2 regions of the Streptomyces sp. NPDC054849 genome follow, and region 2 is predicted to be linked to the other one. Evidence: predicted binding sites of a transcription regulator. Region 2 holds the regulator's gene; the other holds the start of a gene.
The links. Region 2 encodes HspR, which represses chaperone genes until heat shock. Its sites were predicted from a motif close to TTGAGNNNNNNNNNCTCAA; they were not measured.
Positions count from the first base shown of each region.

Region 1: lon (endopeptidase La) is a predicted target of HspR. The motif match lies at 1,571-1,589, and genes of this name have one in related genera.

Region 1 covers NZ_JBSGZI010000003.1:83,685-87,089, reverse strand. Annotated here, with positions in the region: gene ACWGIF_RS02630 (sulfurtransferase) at 1-613, shown strand, start outside; gene ACWGIF_RS02625 (DUF4097 family beta strand repeat-containing protein) at 678-1,445, shown strand; gene lon (endopeptidase La) at 1,612-3,405, shown strand, end outside.
Region 2 covers NZ_JBSGZI010000015.1:102,038-105,442, reverse strand. Annotated here, with positions in the region: partial or broken gene ACWGIF_RS10000 (Hsp70 family protein) at 1-38, shown strand, start outside; gene grpE (nucleotide exchange factor GrpE) at 38-697, shown strand; gene dnaJ (molecular chaperone DnaJ) at 737-1,918, shown strand; gene ACWGIF_RS09985 (heat shock protein transcriptional repressor HspR) at 1,921-2,391, shown strand; gene ACWGIF_RS09980 (helix-turn-helix transcriptional regulator) at 2,451-3,405, opposite strand, start outside.

The DNA.
Region 1 (3,405 bases), on a different contig from region 2:
CTCGGACACCGTCGTCGTGTACGACGGCGCCGGCGTCTACTCCAGCGCCCGCGCCTGGTGGATGCTGCGTGCCATGGGCTTCGACCGGGCCGCCGTCCTCGACGGCGGACTGCCCGCCTGGACGGCCGCCGACCGGCCCGTCGAGGCCACCGGCCCGGCCTACGGCGGCCCGCGCGGCTCCTTCACCGCCCGGCCCCGCGCCGGTCTGCTCGTCGGCAGCGATATTGTCGCGCCGGCCCTGACCGACCCGGCCGCGGCCGTCATCGACGCCCGCACCCGTGAACGTTTCGCCGGCACCGCCCCCGAACCCCGCCCCGGCCTGCGCGGCGGCCACATGCCGGGCGCGGTCAACCTGCCGTTCGCCGACCTCCAGACCCCCGAGGGCCTGATGCGCCCGGCCGGTGAACTCCGGGCGGCCTTCGAGGCGCTGACCGGGGACCGGGAGCGTCTCTACTTCACCTGCGGCTCCGGCGTGACCGCCTGCGTGCTGGCCCTCGGCGCGCACCTCGCCGGATACCGGGAGACAGCCGTGTACGACGGCTCCTGGAGCGAGTGGGGCATGCCCTCCGCGCTGCGCCCGGTGACCACGGACCCGCGGACGACAGGGGGTTAACCCCACCGAGGGGCCGGGTACGGGCCTCATCGGCCGGGCGGCGATCCGTCGCGAGAATCGGTTCATGACCACTCACGCCACGTCACACCGCCTCGCCGGCAACGCGATCGCCGCCCTCGCGGCCGGACTCCTCCTGACCGGTTGCTCCCTCACCGAGGGCTCCGTCATGGACGGTCCGCGGAAAACCGCTACCGCCGACGCGACGGTCGCCGAGGCCGTCACCACCGTGGAGGTCCCGGACACCAGGGCCGGTTCGATCGAGGTCACCCCCGGCGCCGGTCCCGGCGTCACGGTCCGCCGTACCGTCCATTACCGCGCAGACACCGTCCCCACACCGGGCCAGCAGGTCAGCGCGGGCGTGCTCACCTTCTCGAACGGCTGCTCCGGAAGCTGCTCCATCGACTACCGCCTGGAGGTCCCGGCCTCCGCGACGGTCAAGCTGGAGAGCAGCAGCGGCCGCATCACCGTGACGGGTGTGGCGGCCGCAGAGTTGAAGGCCGACTCCGGCGAGGTCCGGGCCGAGCGCATCGCGGGCCCGTTGAAGATCCGTACCTCCTCGGGCGACGTCAGCGCCACCGCCCTGTTCGGGTCGAGCACCGACGTCCGTTCGGCCTCGGGCGACGCCCGTCTGGACTTCACGAAGGTCCCGTCTTCGGTCAAGGCCGAGACCTCCTCGGGCGACGTCACGGTGGAGGTCCCCCCGGCCCCCTACCGGATCGACGTCTCCACGAGTTCCGGCACCAAAGACGTCGGCCCGGCCTCGGACCTTGCCGCCTCCTCCGGTCTCTCGGTGAAGACCTCCTCGGGCGACATCCGCATCTCCGCCGTGTGACGGGCGCCACGGGAACGGCGGCGGCGTAGCGCCCGACGGCGCGTGGAACCGGCGTACGGACAGGGGTGCGATGCCCGTTCGCCCCGGGCGAACGTGCAAGGGGAACATCGGGAGGCGCACATGCATTGAGTCGGCATAGCTCAACTTCACTGCCGGAGGGAAGATCATGGCTTCGACGTCCGTAACGCTCACCCTGCCCGTGCTGCCTCTTGACGACGAGGTCGTGCTGCCGGGAATGGTCGTTCCGCTGGACCTGACCGACGCCGAGGTGCGCGGGGCCGTGGAGGCGGCGCAGGCGGCGGGCCCGGGCGGCGGAGGCAAGCCCCGGGTGCTGCTCGTGCCGCGGGTCGACGGCAAGTACGCCGGGACCGGGGTGCTCGGGACGGTCGAGCAGGTGGGCCGGCTCTCCGACGGGGATCCCGGTGCGCTGATCCGCGGCGTCGGCCGCGTCCGCATCGGGGCCGGGACCACCGGGCCCGGCGCCGCGCTCTGGGTCGAGGGCGAGACCGTCGCCGAGAAGGTGCCCGACCCCCTGCCCGGGTCGGTCACCGAGCTCGTCAAGGAGTACAAGGCGCTCGCGACCAGCTGGCTCAAGAAGCGCGGCGCCTGGCAGGTCGTGGACCGGGTCCAGCAGATCGAAGGGGTGTCGGCGCTGGCCGACAACTCCGGGTACTCGCCCTTCCTGACCGTGGCTCAGAAGGTCGAACTGCTGGAGACCGCCGACCCCGTCGCCCGCCTCAAGCTCGCGGTCAAGGCACTCAGCGAACACCTCGCCGAGCAGGACGTGGCCGAGTCCATCGCCAAGGACGTCCAGGACGGCGTCGAGAAGCAGCAGCGGGAGTTCCTGCTGCGCCGCCAGCTGGAGGCCGTCCGCAAGGAACTGCGCGAGCTGAACGGGGAGGCGGACGGCGAGGAGTCCGACGACTACCGGGCCCGCGTCGAGGCCGCCGACCTTCCCGAGAAGGTGCGGGAGGCCGCGCTCAAGGAGGTCGAGAAGCTGGAGCGGGCCAGCGACCAGAGCCCGGAGGGTTCCTGGATCCGGACCTGGCTGGACACCGTGCTGGAACTGCCCTGGAACGAGCGCACCGAGGACCGGTACGACATCCAGGGGGCCCGGGCGGTGCTGGACGCCGAGCACGCCGGGCTGAGCGACGTGAAGGACCGCATCACCGAGTACCTCGCCGTCAGGAAGCGGCGCAGCGAGCGCGGCATGGGCGTCGTCGGCGGGCGCCGCGGCGGGGCCGTGCTCGCACTCGTCGGGCCGCCCGGGGTCGGCAAGACCTCCCTCGGCGAGTCCGTGGCCCACGCCATGGGCCGTAAGTTCGTCCGGGTCGCCCTCGGCGGTGTACGGGACGAGGCGGAGGTGCGGGGACACCGCCGGACCTACGTCGGCGCCCTGCCGGGCCGAATCGTCCGGGCCGTCAAGGAGGCCGGGTCGATGAACCCGGTGGTCCTCCTCGACGAGATCGACAAGGTGGGCTCCGACTACCGCGGCGACCCGGCGGCCGCCCTGCTGGAGGTCCTGGACCCGGCGCAGAACCACACCTTCCGCGACCACTACCTGGAAGTGGAGCTCGACCTCAGCGACGTGGTGTTCCTGGCCACGGCCAACGTCCTGGAGTCCATCCCGGAGGCGCTGGCCGACCGGATGGAGCTGGTCCGCCTCGACGGGTACACCGAGGACGAGAAGGTGGTCATCGCACGGGACCACCTGCTGCCGCGTCAGCTGGAGCGGGCCGGGCTCGCCGCCGAGGAGGTGGTCCTGGAGGAGGACGCCCTGCGCAAGCTGGCCGGGGAGTACACCCGCGAGGCGGGCGTGCGCACCCTGGAGCGGTCCCTCGCCCGACTGCTGCGCAAGGTGGCCTCGCAGCACGAACTGGGCGAGCGGGAGCTGCCGTTCCACATCGGCGCCGGCGAGCTGCGCGGGCTGATCGGGCGCCCGCACCACGTGCCGGAGTCC
Region 2 (3,405 bases):
TCGTCGACGACGAGAAGCCGAAGGGCGGTGCTGCCTGATGTCGGAGGAGACCCCGGGCTTCGACGAGAAGCCTGAAGTCCCCGCCGACGCCGCTCAGGACGACGCCGAGCCGAAGGCCGCCGACTCCGCCGACACGGCGGAGGGGGCGTCCCCGGCCGGGGACATCGCGCAGGACGCAGCCCTGCTGGCGCAGCTGGACCAGGCCCGTACGGCGCTCTCCGAGCGCACCGCGGACCTCCAGCGGCTCCAGGCGGAGTACCAGAACTACCGCCGCCGGGTGGAGCGGGACCGGATCACCGTCAAGGAGATCGCGGTCGCGTCCCTCCTGACGGAGCTCCTCCCGACCCTGGACGACATCGGCCGGGCGCGGGAGCACGGCGAGCTGGTCGGCGGCTTCAAGTCGGTGGCCGAATCGCTGGAGACGGTCGCCGCCAAGATGGGTCTGCAGCAGTTCGGCAAGGAGGGCGAGCCCTTCGACCCGACGATCCACGAGGCCCTGATGCACTCGTACGCGCCGGACGTCACCGAGACGACCTGCGTGGCGATCCTTCAGCCGGGGTACCGGATCGGCGAGCGTACGATCCGTCCCGCACGGGTCGCGGTGGCCGAGCCCCAGCCGGGCGCGGCCCCCAAGTCCGAGTCCGCGGAGGGCGAAGCGCCGTCGGACAAGGACGCGGATGCCCCCGACAAGGGCTGATGCACCACACGTAGAGGCACGAGAGGAGGGACACCGGGGATGAGCACGAAGGACTTCGTCGAGAAGGACTACTACAAGGTCCTCGGTGTCCCGAAGGACGCCACCGAGGCCGAGATCAAGAAGGCGTACCGGAAGCTCGCACGCGAGTTCCACCCGGACGCCAACAAGGGCGACGCCTCCGCCGAGGAGCGCTTCAAGGAGATCTCCGAGGCGAACGACATCCTCGGCGACGCGAAGAAGCGCAAGGAGTACGACGAGGCGCGCGCCCTGTTCGGCAACGGTGGCTTTCGCCCCGGGCCGGGTGGCGGCGGCTCGTTCAACTTCGACCTGGGCGACCTCTTCGGGGGCACGCAGCAGGGCGCCGGCGCGCCCGGCGGCTTCGGCGGCGGGCTCGGCGACGTCTTCGGCGGCCTCTTCAACCGCGGCGCCGGCGCGGGTACGGGCCCCCGTACCCAGCCGCGCCGCGGCCAGGACATCGAGTCGGAGGTCACCCTCTCCTTCACGGAGGCGGTGGACGGGGCCACGGTCCCGCTCCGGATGTCCTCCCAGGCGCCCTGCAAGGCCTGCTCGGGCACCGGCGACAAGAACGGCACGCCCAGGGTGTGCCCTACGTGTGTCGGCACCGGACAGGTCTCGCGCGGCAGCGGCGGCGGCTTCTCGCTGACCGACCCGTGCGCGGACTGCAAGGGCCGCGGCCTGATCGCGGAGACCCCCTGCGACGTCTGCAAGGGCAGCGGGCGCGCCCGCAGCTCCCGCACCATGCAGGTCCGGATCCCGGCGGGCGTCTCCAACGGCCAGCGGATCCGGCTGCGCGGAAAGGGCGCGCCGGGCGAGCGCGGCGGTCCCGCCGGCGACCTCTACGTGGTGGTGCACGTCGACACCCACCCGGTGTTCGGCCGCAAGGACGACAACCTGACCGTGACCGTGCCGGTGACGTTCGCGGAGGCGGCGCTGGGAGCCGACATCAAGGTCCCGACCTTGAACGGCCCCTCGGTGACGCTGAAGCTGCCGCCGGGCACCCCCAACGGCCGCACCATGCGGGCCCGCGGCAAAGGCGCGGTCCGCAAGGACGGCACCCGCGGCGATCTGCTGGTGACCGTGGAAGTGGCGGTACCGGCCGAGCTGTCCGACAAGGCCCGCGAGGCGCTGGAGATGTACCGCGAGGCGACGGAGTCGCAGGACCCGCGTTCCGCGCTGTTCGAGTCCGCGAAGGGAGCATGACCATGGACGGCCGCCGACGACAGTCCTCCCGCCTGGGCGGGGGCTACCAACTCACCGACGAGACCCCGGTCTACGTGATCTCGGTGGCCGCCCAGCTCTCCGGACTGCATCCGCAGACCCTGCGCCAGTACGACCGTCTCGGCCTGGTCTCCCCGGACCGTACGGCCGGCCGCGGCCGGCGCTACTCGGCCCGCGACATCGAACTGCTCCGCACGGTGCAGGCGCTGTCCCAGGACGAGGGCATCAACCTGGCGGGCATCAAGCGGATCATCGAACTGGAGAACCAGGTCGCCGCGCTGCAGCAGCGCGTGGCCGAGCTCTCCGCGGCGGTGGACGGCGCGGCGGCCACGCTGCAGGCCCGCGAGGCCCAGGTGCACGCCTCGTACCGGCGCGATCTGGTCCCGTACCAGCCTCCGCAGCCGGGCAGTGCCCTGGTGGTCTGGAGGCCCAGCCCCAAGCGCCCGCTGGACTGACCCGGTCTCTTCGCACCTCTTCAGGCTCCGCCCCTCCCGGGGCGGGGCCTGAGGGCGTTCTAGAGGCCTTCCCGGTCCCCGTCAGCGTCCACGTCCCCGTCCGGGTCCCGGTCGTGGTGTGCGTCCCCGTCGCAGTCCCGGTCCGGGCCGGAGGGCCGGCCCAGGATGCCGGACTGCGCGATGAGATAGCCGAGCTGGGCGCGGCTGCCGCTGCCGAGGGTGGTGGCGAGCTTGGCGATGTGGGCGCGGCAGGTGCGGACGTTCATGCCGAGGCGGCGGGCGATGGCCTCGTCGACGTGGCCCTCGATGAGGAGCTGGGCGATGGTCCGCTGCACGCCCGATATCCCCCCGGGGGTGCTCCGGTACGTCACCTCCTCCTGCAGCGGCACGGCCCGGTGCCACAGCTGTTCGAACACCTTGATGAGGTAGTCGACCAGGCCCGGGTGGCGCAGTTCCAGGGCGACCCGGCGGTCGTCGCTCACCGGGATGAAGGCGACCGTGCGGTCGAAGATGATGAGACGCTCTATCAGCTCTTCGAGCGTGCGGATCTCCACCTTCCCCGTGGAGATCCGGTCCACGTAGGCGAGCGTGCCCTGGCTGTGCCGGGCGGTGTGCTGGTAGAGGGTCCGTATGCTGACCCCGCGGTCGATCAGCGGCTGGTCCCGCTCCAGGGCCTGGGTGAGGGCCACGGAGGGCCGGGCGCCGCCCGGCTGGACCGTCAGGACCTCGGTGTGGCATTCGGCCGTCGCGAGGTTCAGGGCGGCGTTGATCCGTTCGAAGCCCTCCAGCACCGTGATGGCGTGGGTGTTGGCCGGACTCTGTGCACTGATGGCGAGGAAAGGCTCGAAAGTGTCGGTGAGATCTACAGCGCTGCGTCGGCGGTCCTGGATCTCGCGTTCAATCGGATGGAGCCGTTGAGCCAAAGCGACGGACGGTGGAACCGGACGCAGTTGGTTCGCGTCATCCGGGTCGGGCTGCAGAAGAGCGAATTCAAGCAGGCAGGGGGCGTTCTGG